3 regions of the Streptomyces sp. NPDC005423 genome follow, and region 3 is predicted to be linked to each of the others. Evidence: riboswitches for the same ligand, from Rfam matches in the RefSeq annotation. Region 3 holds a riboswitch; each other region holds the start of a gene.

Region 1 (4,204 bases), on a different contig from region 3:
TGGATCTCGTACCCCTCGACGTGCTCGCCGAGAGCCTCGCCGGCCGGCCGGGTCAGCGTCTTCTCGCGGGCGAACCGCACCCGCACGGGCAGCACCCCGAGCCCCGCCACCGGACCCCGCCGGCTCTCCACCTCGTCGTCGATGTGCTCGCCGAGGATCTGGAAGCCGCCGCAGACACCGAGCACGGGACGCCCCTCGGCGGCCCTGCGGACCAGCGCGTCCGCGAGTCCCCGCTCACGCAGCCACTCCAGCGCGCGGACCGTGCCGCGGGTGCCGGGGATCACGACGAGGTCGGCGTCGGCCAGCTCCTCGGGCCGGTCCACGAACCGCACCACGACGCCCGGTTCGGCGGCCAGCGCGTCCACGTCGGTGAAGTTGGACATCAGGGGGATCGCGCAGACGGCGACCCGCAGCACGTCCTCACCGACGGGCGGCGCGGTGCTCGACGCGCGCACGGTGCCGCGCGGCGAGAGGCCCATCCCGTCCTCCTCGTCGATCCCGAGGCCGTGCCGGTAGGGCAGGACACCGTACGTACGGCGGCCGGTGAGGCCCTTCAGCATGTCCAGGCCCGGTTCGAGGAGGGAGACGTCGCCGCGGAACTTGTTGACGAGGAACCCGGCGACGAACTCCTGGTCCTCCGGGCTCAGCAGCGCGAGGGTCCCGAAGAAGGAGGCGAAGACGCCCCCGCGGTCGATGTCGCCCACCACGAGCACCGGCAGCCGCGCGTTGCGGGCGATCCCCATGTTGACGATGTCGGTCCGCCGCAGATTGATCTCGGCGGGACTGCCGGCCCCCTCACAGATCACCGCGTCATACGTGCCCCGCAACTCGGCCAGACAGTCCAGCACGGTGCCGAGCAGCGCCTCCTGCCGTCCGCCGTGATAGCCGCGGGCGGTCATCTCCCCCACCGGCCGGCCCATGAGCACGACCTGACTGCTCCGGTCGCCGCCGGGCTTCAGCAGTACGGGGTTCATCAGCGCGGTCGGCTCGATCCGGCACGCTTGTGCCTGCATGGCCTGAGCCCGGCCGATCTCGGCGCCCTCACGGGTGACGAACGAGTTGAGGGACATGTTCTGCGCCTTGAACGGCGCGACCCGCACGCCCTGCCGCACCAGCCACCGGCAGATCCCGGCGGTGACGACGCTCTTGCCGGCGTCCGAGGTGGTGCCGGCGACCAGCAGTCCGCCGCTCATGCCCTGCCTCCCTTCACGAGGTACCGGCCGGCGACCGCGACGCCCAGCGCCAGCAGCCCGACGCGCCGGGAGAGCCGTACCGCCCGTTCGATGTCGGACACGTCCACCGCGCGGCCGGAGCCGTTCAGTTCGGGCCGGTGCTCGACCCGGCCCCCGTAGGAGAGCGTGCCGCCCAGCCGGACGCCGAGGGCGCCCGCGAACGAGGCCTCCACGGGACCGGCGTTGGGGCTCGGGTGGTGCACGGCGTCGCTCCGCCAGGCGCGCACGGCACCCCGCGGGTCGTCGCCGGCGGCCGCCGCGAGGACGGCGGTGAGCCGGGCGCCCGGCCAGCCGGCCAGATCGTCGAGGCGGGCGGCGGCCCAGCCGTACCGCCGGTACCTGGGCGACCGGTGGCCGACCATGGCGTCGAGTGTGTTCACCGCCCGGAACCCGACGAGCCCGGGCACTCCGCCGAGCGCTCCCCAGACCAGGGCGCCCACGACGGCGTCGGAGGTGTTCTCGGCGACGGACTCGACGACGGCCCGGGCGATCCCGTCGGCGTCGAGCGCCTGCGGGTCCCGGCCGCACAGGTGCGGCAGCCGCTCACGGGCGCCCTCGACGTCCCCGTCCGCCAGGGCGCGCCCGATGGTGCGGGCCTCGCGCGCGAGCGAGGTGCCGCCGACGACGGCCCAGGTGGCGGCGGCGGTGAGGGCGACGGAGGCGGCACGAGAGGGGCGTACGCAGCGCACGGCACCGGCCGCGAGGGCGACGGCGCCGCCCGCGCAGACGCCGGTGTGCAGCGCTCCCCACCCGCGGTGGTCTCGCCACAGCACCCGTTCCACGGCGCCCGCGGCCCGCCCGAACGCGGCCACCGGATGGCCGCGGCGCGGATCGCCGAGCAGGTGGTCGCCGAGAAGGCCGGCGGCGGCGCCGTACGCGAAGACGCGATCGGCACGCACCGGGCTCAGCCGGTCGCCGGGCCGGACAGGGCGCTGGTACTGAACCTCGATCGGCAGCCGAGCATGGCGATATGTCCTCACTCAGGGTGTCCACGCCCTGGTTCGACGAGACCGGCGATGAGAGTTCCTGGCTCCCGGGGCTACCTACCCCGGTGACAGTGGCGGGACCGCGCCGGATTCACACCGGCTTCCTCTCCTGTCGCCGTACATGGCTCCGGCAGTCCACCACGGGGCCGGAAGAGCCGTCAACTTGCTGTTGACCTGCGAAGGGAGAGTGTGCTGAGGCCCACACGAGAGGGGCTGGAGAGCGCGCGGAAGGCCGGAGGGCGGAACGGTGGTCCGTCCCGCCCTCCGGCCGGTGCCGGGTGGTGTGCCGTCAGGCGACGATCAGCGAGATCCCGTACGCCACCGCCGCCGTGCAGGCCGCGAAGCACACACAGGCGCCGGTGAGGGCGAGGGTCGCGGAGTCGCCCTGCGCCGTGGCGCGTTCGCGGCGGGAGAGGGCGGTGATGCCGAGGGTGAAGACGGCCACGAGCGCCACGGTGATCACGAGGCTGACGCCGAAGACGGAGCCGAGGGCTGCCCAGTCGATGTCCATGCTGCTGCTTCCTTAGTAACCGGGGGAGTTGACCGGGGCGCGGACTCAGACGGCGGCGGCCGGCGGGACCGCCGGGTCGACGACGGCCGTGGCGGGGACGGGAGCCGGGGCGGGGGCCGGGATGGTGGCGGTGAGGTCCTCGGTCACCGTCGACCCCGCGGGGGGCGGGCTCACGGCGGCGATCGCCGTGGTGACCACACCCGCGGGCTCCTCGGAGGCGTTGACGTTCGAGGCGTCGATGACCTGGCGGCGGGAGAACTTCCAGATCGCGGCGCTGGAGGCGATCAGGAAGACGGCCACCAGGGCGGTGCCCCAGTCACCGAGGCCGGTGACCGACTCGGCGCCCGCGCCCACCAGCGCGGCGGCCGGCAGCGTCAGACCCCAGGCGACGAACATCCGGGTCGCGGTCGACCAGCGCACCACCCCGCCCTTGCGGCCGAGCCCGGCACCCATCACCGAACCGGAGACGGCGTGCGTGGTGGAGAGCGAGAAGCCGAGGTGCGAGGAGGCCAGGATGACGGTGGCCGCGCTGGTCTGGGCGGAGAAGCCCTGCTGCGGCTGGAGGTCGGTCAGCCCCCTGCCCATCGTGCGGATGATGCGCCAGCCGCCGATGTAGGTGCCCATCGCGATGGCCAGACCGGCGGAGAGGATGACCCAGGTGGGCGGGTCGGAGTCGGGGGCGACGGCGCCGCCGGCGACCAGGGCGAGGGTGATGATGCCCATCGTCTTCTGCGCGTCGTTGGTGCCGTGGGCGAGCGAGACCAGGCCGGCGGAGGCGATCTGGCCGACGCGGAAGCCCTTCTTGGCGGACTGGCCGCCGGCGTTCCTGCTCAGCGCGTAGGAGAACCGGGTGGCGATCAGCGCCGCGGCGCCCGCGACGATCGGGGCCGCGACGGCCGGGATCAGCACCTTGGTGACGAGGACGTCGCCGTGGACCGCGCCGGTGCCCGCCGAGGCGATGGTGGCGCCGATCAGACCGCCCATCAGGGCGTGCGAGGAGCTGGACGGCAGCCCGACCAGCCAGGTCACCAGGTTCCAGAGGATCGCGCCGACCAGGGCGGCGAAGATGACCTCGGGACGAATGCCGTTCTCGTCGACGAGACCCTTGGAGATCGTGTTGGCGACCTCCACGGAGAGGAAGGCGCCCGCAAGGTTGAGCGCGGCGGACATGGCCACCGCGACCTTGGGCTTGAGCGCACCGGTCGAGATGGTGGTGGCCATCGCGTTGGCGGTGTCGTGAAAACCGTTCGTGAAATCGAACGCGAGTGCGGTTATTACCACAATCGCGAGGATCAGCGAGAAGTTTTCCATTTACCCAGGCAATCGTTCGAAGTCATTGGCTGGTTGACCGTAGGCAACCTGAGTGAACGGAAGATGAACTGAGGAGGGCACTGCGGTGTCCGGATTCGACGGTCGCGACTCCGTCCCGGCCGACAGGCCGGACGCCGCTTGGTCAGTACCCCAGGGCGAAGTCC
Region 2 (4,204 bases), on a different contig from region 3:
CCGGTTTCTTCGCGGTGCCGTACACCATCCTGGTCTATCCGCTGATCTTCACCTTCCTGCCCCGGCTCTGGTCGGTCTCGCACCGGCACGGGTACGTGACGACCTCGGACTTCGTGCGGGGGCGCTTCGGGTCGAAGGGGCTCTCGCTGGCGGTGGCGGTCACCGGCATCCTGGCGACGATGCCGTACATCGCGCTCCAACTGGTCGGGATCCAGGCCGTGCTGGACGTGCTGGGGGTGGGCGGCGGCGCCCATGCCAACTGGTTCGTGAAGGACCTGCCGCTGTTCATCGCCTTCGGGGTGCTGGCCGCGTACACCTACTCGTCGGGGCTGCGGGCGCCCGCGCTGATCGCGTTCGTGAAGGACTCGCTGATCTACATCGTCATCGCGGTGGCGATCATCTACATCCCGATCAAGCTCGGCGGATTCGGCTCCGTCTTCGCCAAGGCGGGCGCCAAGTTCACCGCGGCGGGAGCGGGCGGTCTCGTCCCCGCCCCGGCGGGTCAATGGACGTACGCCACCCTGGCGTTGGGCTCCGCGCTCGCGCTCTTCATGTACCCGCACTCGATCACCGCGACGCTCTCCTCCAAGAGCCGTGAGGTGATCCGCCGCAACACCACGCTGCTGCCGCTGTACTCGCTGATGCTCGGTCTGCTGGCGCTGCTGGGCTTCATGGCGATCGCGGCCGGAGTGAAGGTGACCAACGGGCAGTTGGCGATCCCGCAGCTCTTCGAGGACATGTTCCCGGCCTGGTTCGCCGGTGTGGCGTTCGCGGCGATCGGCATCGGCGCACTGGTGCCGGCGGCGATCATGTCGATCGCGGCGGCGAACCTGTTCACCCGCAACATCTACCGGGACTTCATCAAGCCCGACGCGACCCCGGCCCAGGAGACCAGGGTCTCCAAGCTGGTCTCGCTGCTGGTGAAGGTGGGCGCGCTGGTCTTCGTCCTCACCATGGACAAGACGGTCGCCATCAACTTCCAGCTCCTCGGCGGCATTTGGATCCTTCAGACCTTCCCGGCCCTGGTCGGCGGCCTCTTCACCCGCTGGTTCCACCGCTGGGCCCTGCTCGCGGGCTGGGCGGTAGGCATGATCTACGGCACCCTCGCCGCGTACGGGGTGGCCTCGCCGACCCAGGCCCACTTCGGCGGCTCCTCCAAGGAGATCCCCGGCATCGGCGAGATCGGCTACATCGGCCTCACCGCGTTCGTCCTGAACGTCGTCGTCACGGTCGTGCTGACCTTCGCCCTGAAGGCGTTCAAGGCACCCGAAGGCGTCGACGAGACCAGCCCCGCCGACTACACGGCGGACGCCGGCGACCCGGGCGTACAGGCGGAACTGCCGCCGGCGACCGCGGCTCCCGCCCACTGAGCCCACCCCCAACAGAGTCCCGCCACCCCGCGACGGGCCGTCGGCAGCAGGTTGCCGGCGGCCCGTCGGCGTGCGCCGCGGGGCCGCGGAGTGATCACTCTCCTCACCTACGAGTTGACGCTCCGACACCACCCTGACACAACATCTGGTGGCGTCTCGGCAGCCCGGCACAAGATGTATGCTCATGCTCGCTGTCGCCGCAGGGGAATCCGGTGCGAATCCGGAACTGTCCCGCAACGGTGTACTTGCGTGCTTTCGCACGCCCGGTCAGTCCGAGGACCTGCCGACAGCGCGCCCGGCCGACCCGGCCAGGCGCCTGACGTCCGGGCCTCGTGGAGTGGGCCGGCGGAGGCGACGCCCCGTGCGCTCGTGTGCTGCCGCCTGCCCCGCGCCAGGCCCTGTGCCGAGCGAGGGAGAGCCCCAACGTGACCATCGCGCCAGCAGAGCCGGTCTCAGCGGACCCAGTACGGACGGACGGTCCCGGGACCGCGCTGCTGCGGACCCTGACCGAGCTGACCGCCGACCTGCCCGACGCCGACCCCGGCAGGGTCGCCGCCGCCGCGCTGCGCGGCCGGTCCGCCCGGGCGGACGAGACGGAGCTGCGCGAGCTGGCCACCGAGGCGGCCGCGGGCCTGATCTCCGAGGACCCCGCCTACTCGCGGCTGGCCGCCCGGCTGTTGACGATCGGCATCGCCGCCGAGGCCGCCTCGCAGGGCGTCACGTCCTTCACCGGGTCCGTCGCCGTGGGCCACCGCGAGGGCCTGATCGCGGACCGCACCGCCGAGTTCGTGCGCGTCCACGGCGTCCGCCTCGACGCCCTGATCGACGAGCGGGCCGACGACCGCTTCGGCTACTTCGGGCTGCGCACCCTGCACAGCCGCTACCTGCTGCGGCACCCGATCACCCGCAAGGTCGTCGAGACACCGCAGCACTTCCTGCTGCGCGTCGCCGCCGGCCTCGCCGAGGACGACACCCCCCGCGCCGTGGACGAAGTCGCCGCGCTCTACGGGCTGATGAGCCGCCTGGACTACCTGCCGTCCTCCCCGACGCTCTTCAACTCCGGTACCCGGCACCCCCAGATGTCCTCCTGCTACCTCCTCGACTCCCCGCGCGACGAGCTGGACTCCCTCTACGACCGCTACCACCAGGTGGCCCGTCTCTCCAAGCACGCGGGCGGCATCGGGCTGTCGTACAGCCGCGTCCGGGCGCGCGGTTCGCTGATCCGGGGCACCAACGGGCACTCCAACGGCATCGTCCCGTTCCTGAAGACCCTCGACGCCTCGGTCGCCGCGGTGAACCAGGGCGGCCGGCGCAAGGGCGCGGCCGCGGTCTACCTGGAGACCTGGCACGCCGACATCGAGGAGTTCCTGGAGCTGCGGGACAACACCGGTGAGGACGCCCGCCGTACGCACAACCTCAACCTCGCGCACTGGATCCCGGACGAGTTCATGCGCCGGGTCAACGAGGACGGCGTCTGGTCGCTGTTCTCCCCCTCCGACGTGCCGGACCTGGTCGACCTGTGGGGCGAGGAGTTCGACGCGGCCTACCGCGCGGCGGAGGCGGCGGGACTGGCCCGGAGGACCATCCCGGCCCGCGAGCTGTACGGCCGGATGATGCGCACCCTGGCGCAGACCGGCAACGGCTGGATGACCTTCAAGGACGCGGCCAACCGCACCGCCAACCAGACCGCCGAGCCGGGCCACACCGTGCACTCCTCCAACCTCTGCACGGAGATCCTGGAGGTCACCGACGACTCGGAGACCGCCGTCTGCAACCTGGGCTCGGTCAACCTCGGCGCGTTCGTCGACGCGGCGCGGGGCGACATGGACTGGGAGCGGCTGGACGAGGCCGTGCGCGTGGCGGTCACCTTCCTGGACCGGGTCGTCGACATCAATTTCTACCCGACCGAGCAGGCGGGCCGCTCCAACTCCCGCTGGCGCCCGGTGGGTCTGGGCGCGATGGGCCTCCAGGACGTCTTCTTCGCGCTGCGGCTGCCCTTCGACTCGCCCGAGGCGAAGGCGCTCTCCACCCGGATCGCCGAGCGCGTCATGCTCGCCGCGTACGAGGCGTCCGCGGCCCTCGCCGAGCGCGGCGGCCCGCTGCCCGCCTGGGAGAAGACGCGTACCGCCCGCGGTGTCCTGCACCCCGACCACTACGACACGACCCCGGCCTGGCCGGAGCGCTGGGCGGCGCTGCGCGAGCGGATCGCCGCCGGCGGACTGCGCAACGCGCTGCTGCTGGCGATCGCGCCGACCGCCACCATCGCCTCCATCGCGGGCGTCTACGAGTGCATCGAGCCGCAGGTCTCCAACCTGTTCAAGCGCGAGACGCTCTCCGGTGAGTTCCTCCAGGTCAACTCCTACCTGGTGGACGACCTGAAGGCGCTCGGCGTCTGGGACGCCCGCACCCGGGAGGCGCTGCGCGAGGCCAACGGCTCGGTGCAGGGCTTCAGTTGGATCCCGGCCGAGGTGCGCGCCCTGTACCGCACGGCGTGGGAGATCCCGCAGCGCGCCCTGATCGACATGGCCGCCGCCCGCACCCCGTACCTGGACCAGGCCCAGTCGCTGAACCTGTTCCTGGAGACGCCGACCATCGGCAAGCTCTCCTCGATGTACTCGTACGCCTGGAAGTCGGGCCTGAAGACGACGTACTACCTGCGTTCGCGCCCCGCGACCCGGATCGCCCGCGCGGCCCGGGCCCAGGAGGCCGCGCCCCCGCCCGTCCAGCGGACCGCCGACCCCGACGCGGTGGCCTGCTCCCTCGAGAACCCCGAAGCCTGCGAGGCCTGCCAGTGACGACCGCCAAGAACCTGCTCGACCCGGGCTTCGAGCTGA
Region 3 (4,204 bases):
CGTGCCGGTGTCGCGCAGCGGCGGGGTCCGGTGGAGGAGTGCGGCGAGGGCACGGATGCGAGGCGCGAGGTCCGGGCGGGCCGACGCGATCATGGTCACGGCTCCGTTGACCGCCGAGGCGGTGTTGCCCCACAGGATGTGCCGCGACACCGAGAACTCCCCCATGGCGTCGGCGAGTTCGGTCAGCGGGCCGTTCAGCAGCCGGTCGCTGAGCAGCTCGGCGAGCCGGGCCGGTTCCCGGGCGGGGGCGCCCGCGAAGGCGTCGTCGGGCAGCGACAGCGGGACCGGGGCGCCGAGCACCGGCTGCCACCGCAGCTCCGCGAGGCGCGGTGCCGGGACACGGCCGTGCAGGACGGCGGCGGCCAGGGCGGGAGAGACCAGCCGGGCGGCCAGCCCGAGATGGGCGACGGACGCCGCGACCCGGAGCTCGACCGTGCCGGCCGGCCGGCCGCCCATCGCCGCCAGCGAGTCGCGTACGCCGTTCACCCGGGCTTCCAGCAGGGCTCGGGTGAACCGCTGCCAGGGCTCGGGCGGCGCGGTGCCGGACGGATGGGTGCGGACGGCGAAGAACGGGCCGAGCGCGGTGATCTCCTCGATCACCGCGCTCGCCGTGGGAGGAGCGGTCATGCCGCGACCGGGTCCGGCTCCTGCGAGGGGGCGACGGCGTCCGGCCGCGTGGGCGCGAGCAGCCGCTCGGCCAGTGGCGCGAAGACCAGACCGAGAGCGGTCCAGAGGACCAGCTGCGCGGCGACGGAGTAGAGGCGGAAGGCGAACAGCACGTCGGCGGGGAAGCCCGGGTAGACGATGGTGCCCTTGGTATCGGTCAGCGGCAGCGGGGTCTCGGTCGCCTGGTTGCCGTAGTTCTCCTTGTTGGACGCGAGGTGGCCGAGCTGCGGCAGGAGCAGCATGACGATCCCGATCGCGACGACGAACGCGGCGCCGGCCAGCAGCGTGGCGTTCCAGTTGCCGAAGCGCGCCTGGAGCCGGTTGCCGAGCCAGACGGCTCCGGCGAGGAAGGCGACGGAGCACACGACCATGATCAGGTACAGGGCGCTGCGCTGCTGGATGGTCTCCTCGTGGCCGATCGCCGGCGGGTTGGCCGGGTACTTGAGGAACGGCACCAGGTACATGCCGAGGAACCCGCCGCCGGCCACCAGCAGGGCCAGGGAGCGGGCCCGCAGACCGCCGGTGCGGCCCAGGCACACGGTGTAGGCGACGGCGAACAGGGCGCCCATCGCCATCCCGAAGAAGACCATGCCGACGCCGATGCCGACGTTGGCCTGGATGGTGCGGCTGAACAGGTCGGGGTCGCCCGCCTCGACGGGCAGGCCGGCCGCCTTGTCCAGGGTGTTCTGGACGGCGTCGCGACCGGTCTCGTAGTCGATGGCCTTGTCTATCTGCGGCTCGGCGAAGATGCGCGCGAAGACGAACGCGAGCAGGCCCGCCACCGCGCCGGCGAGTACGCCGCGCAGGAGGAGCTTCTTTTCCATGTCGAGTTGTCCGTACGTCCGGGTGCCGACGAGGTCAGTGGCAGGGGAAGCCGAGGAAGTGACGCGCGTCGTGGACGAACTCGTGGACGTGCATGTCGTTGCCGAACACCGACACGGCGCCCTGGTCGACGCCGACGAAGTAGTAGACGGCGAGCGCGATCAGCGCCGAACCGACCAGCCACAGAACGGACTTGGAGACCGGCAGGACGACCGGCGTGGACACCGGGCGGGGGGAAGTGGAAACGCTGCTCAAGGTGAGCCCTCCTTAGGGGATCGTGCGTCCCTTGCGTGTGCGGGCGGAGTGAAGGGTCAGTGTCTGACTCACCTGTCACCTTCCGGTGGCGGGCTCACAGTGGCGCGACCGTGCTGGATTCTCACCAGCTTCCTTATGCCTTCACTACAGGGCGAGCGTACGGCCCCCTTCTCGGGGGCGTCAATCGAGCGTCGGTGCCGGACGTGCCCGGGAGATCGTCTACTCCCCTGCGGCGAGGCCCAGTTCACGCCCGCCGAGCGGGGCGAAGAAGCGCTCGACGTCCGCCTCGGTGACCTCGGCGAGGGTGGGCGGGCTCCACCGCGGGTCGCGGTCCTTGTCGATGACCTGGGCGCGGATGCCCTCCACGAGGTCGGGTGCGGCGAGGGCCGCGCAGGAGACCCGGTACTCCTGGTCGAGGACGCTCTCCAGCCGGCCCAGCCGGCGGGCCCGGCGCAGTGCGGCCAGGGTCACCTTGAGCGAGGTGGGCGACCGGGAGAGCAGGGTCTCGGCGGCCTCCTTGGCGGCGCTGCCGCCGTGTCCGAGGAGCCGCCCGAGGATCTCCTCGACGGTGTCCGCCGCGTAGCAGACGTCGATCCACCCGCGGGCGGCGGCGAGTTGGCCGGGCGACGCGGTCCCCGCGTACCGGCTCAGGACCTCCGGTACCGGCGCGTGGGCGAGGCCGTCGAGGAGCCGGGGCATTGCGTGCGAGGGCACGAAGTGGTCGGCGAGGCCGCACAGCAGCGCGTCGGCCGCGCCCGCGACGGCACCGGTCAGCGCCAGATGGGTGCCGAGTTCACCGGGCGCGCGGGCGAGCAGGTGGGTGCCGCCGACGTCGGGAACGAACCCGATGCCGGTCTCCGGCATGGCGACCCTGGAGCGTTCGGTGACGATCCGCACCCCGCCGTGGGCGGAGAGGCCGACGCCGCCGCCCATCACGATGCCGTCCATGACGGCCACGTACGGCTTCGGGTAGTGCGCGATCCGGGAGTTGAGGTGGTACTCGTCCCGCCAGAACGCGGCGGAGGCGGTGCCGTCACCGTCGCGGGCGTCGGCGTGGATGGCGCGGATGTCGCCGCCCGCGCACAGGCCCCGCTCGCCCGCGCCGGTGAGCACCACGGTCCGCACGGCCGGGTCGTCCTCCCACTCGGTCAGCGCCCGGTGGATACGGCGGACCATGGCGTGACTGAGGGCGTTGAGCGCTTCGGGGCGGTTGAGCGTGAGATACCCGGCGCGTCCCTCGGTGCGCAGCAGTACGGGTTCCTCGTGGTCGGTCGTCCGAGCGCCTCGTTCCGTCATCGGGCCACCATGACATGCCGGTTTCCGGCCGGGCCGGCCAGGTGCGGGGCCGGGCGGAGACGCGCACCCGCCGCGCGAACGAGCCCTGGACGCGCCCCCGCGCGTCCGGGGAGGATGAGCCGGTTCGACGGTCCGGTCGCCGGGGCACTCCGCACACCGGCCGCCACGTTCCCGGAAAGCAGGTCCGCCGCCGTGCTGTTGCGTCTGCCCACGTCCGTGTCCGAAGCACAGCGGTGCCTGGCCGAGGGGGCGGTGCCGATAGGCGGCGCGACGCTGGTGTGGGCCGGGTGGCAGCGCGACGGCTTCCCGGAGTACGCGATGTCGCTGCGCGAGCTGCCGGAGGCCACCGCGATCGGGCGCGAGACGCTGGGCGCGGCCGTGGTGCTGCACCAGATCGACGACCGCGTGCCCGAGACGCTGCGCCGGGCGGCGGCCACCGTCGGCACCGGGGCGGTGCGCCGTACGGCCACGGTCGGCGGCAACATGGCCGGCAGCACGCTGCGGTGTCTGCTGCCCGCGGCCCTCGTCCTGGAGGCCCGGGCGCTGGTGCTGGAACCGGACGACATGTACGAGACCGAGCCGGCCGAGGTGCCGGCCAAGGGCCGGCTGCTGCTCGGGCTGCGCTGGCGGGAGCCGCTCGCCAGCCGCTACCGCAAGCTGCCGGGCGCGGCGGGCGGAGCGCCGCCGCTGGTGGTGGCCGCCGCGCTGCACGCGGCCGACGGCGGGGGGAGCCGCCTGCGGGTCGCCGTCCGCGTCGGCTACGACGTGCTCTGCGAGAGCGTCGACCGCGCGGCCGGCTCCACCGCCGAGCAGGTCCTCGACGCGCTGCACGGGACGACGGCCGGCGCGCTGGACGCCCCGGCGTGGGACGTGGTCCGCGCGGAGGTCACCGGGCTGCTCGCCCGCTGAGCGCCACGGGCCGCCGGGGCGGACATCGCCCCAACGGCCCGTAGCTACAACGGAGTTCAGCTGATCTGGACCAGCAGGTCGCCGCCCTCCACCTGCTGGATGCGGTTGATGGCCAGCCGGGTCACCCGGCCCGCCTTCGTAGCGGTGATCGCGGCCTCCATCTTCATCGCCTCGATGGTGGCCACCGTGCCGCCCACCGCGACCTCGTCGCCCTCGGTGACCGCGAGGGTGACCACCCCGGCGAACGGCGCCGCCA

The links. Region 3 has a riboswitch for cobalamin ahead of ABZT12_RS21645 (CbtB-domain containing protein). Riboswitches for the same ligand answer to the same signal wherever they lie in the genome.
Region 1: linked by a shared signal. The riboswitch ahead of ABZT12_RS21055 (cobalamin biosynthesis protein) and the one ahead of ABZT12_RS21645 (CbtB-domain containing protein) in region 3 are both predicted to bind cobalamin.
Region 2: linked by a shared signal. The riboswitch ahead of ABZT12_RS11070 (ribonucleoside-diphosphate reductase subunit alpha) and the one ahead of ABZT12_RS21645 (CbtB-domain containing protein) in region 3 are both predicted to bind cobalamin.

What each region holds. Positions count from the first base shown of each region.
Region 1 is NZ_JBEXET010000019.1:74,445-78,648, forward strand. It holds gene ABZT12_RS21050 (cobyric acid synthase) at 1-1,193, opposite strand, end outside; gene ABZT12_RS21055 (cobalamin biosynthesis protein) at 1,190-2,131, opposite strand; cobalamin riboswitch at 2,232-2,374, opposite strand; gene ABZT12_RS21060 (hypothetical protein) at 2,508-2,729, opposite strand; gene ABZT12_RS21065 (inorganic phosphate transporter) at 2,775-4,040, opposite strand; gene ABZT12_RS21070 (lysozyme) at 4,183-4,204, opposite strand, start outside.
Region 2 is NZ_JBEXET010000007.1:4,041-8,244, reverse strand. It holds gene mctP (monocarboxylate uptake permease MctP) at 1-1,370, shown strand, start outside; cobalamin riboswitch at 1,511-1,673, shown strand; gene ABZT12_RS11070 (ribonucleoside-diphosphate reductase subunit alpha) at 1,796-4,165, shown strand.
Region 3 is NZ_JBEXET010000020.1:68,778-72,981, forward strand. It holds gene ABZT12_RS21635 ((2Fe-2S)-binding protein) at 1-627, opposite strand, end outside; gene ABZT12_RS21640 (CbtA family protein) at 624-1,490, opposite strand; gene ABZT12_RS21645 (CbtB-domain containing protein) at 1,525-1,674, opposite strand; cobalamin riboswitch at 1,779-1,929, opposite strand; gene ABZT12_RS21650 (enoyl-CoA hydratase/isomerase family protein) at 1,963-3,039, opposite strand; gene ABZT12_RS21655 (FAD binding domain-containing protein) at 3,232-3,948, shown strand; gene ABZT12_RS21660 (pyruvate carboxylase) at 4,005-4,204, opposite strand, start outside.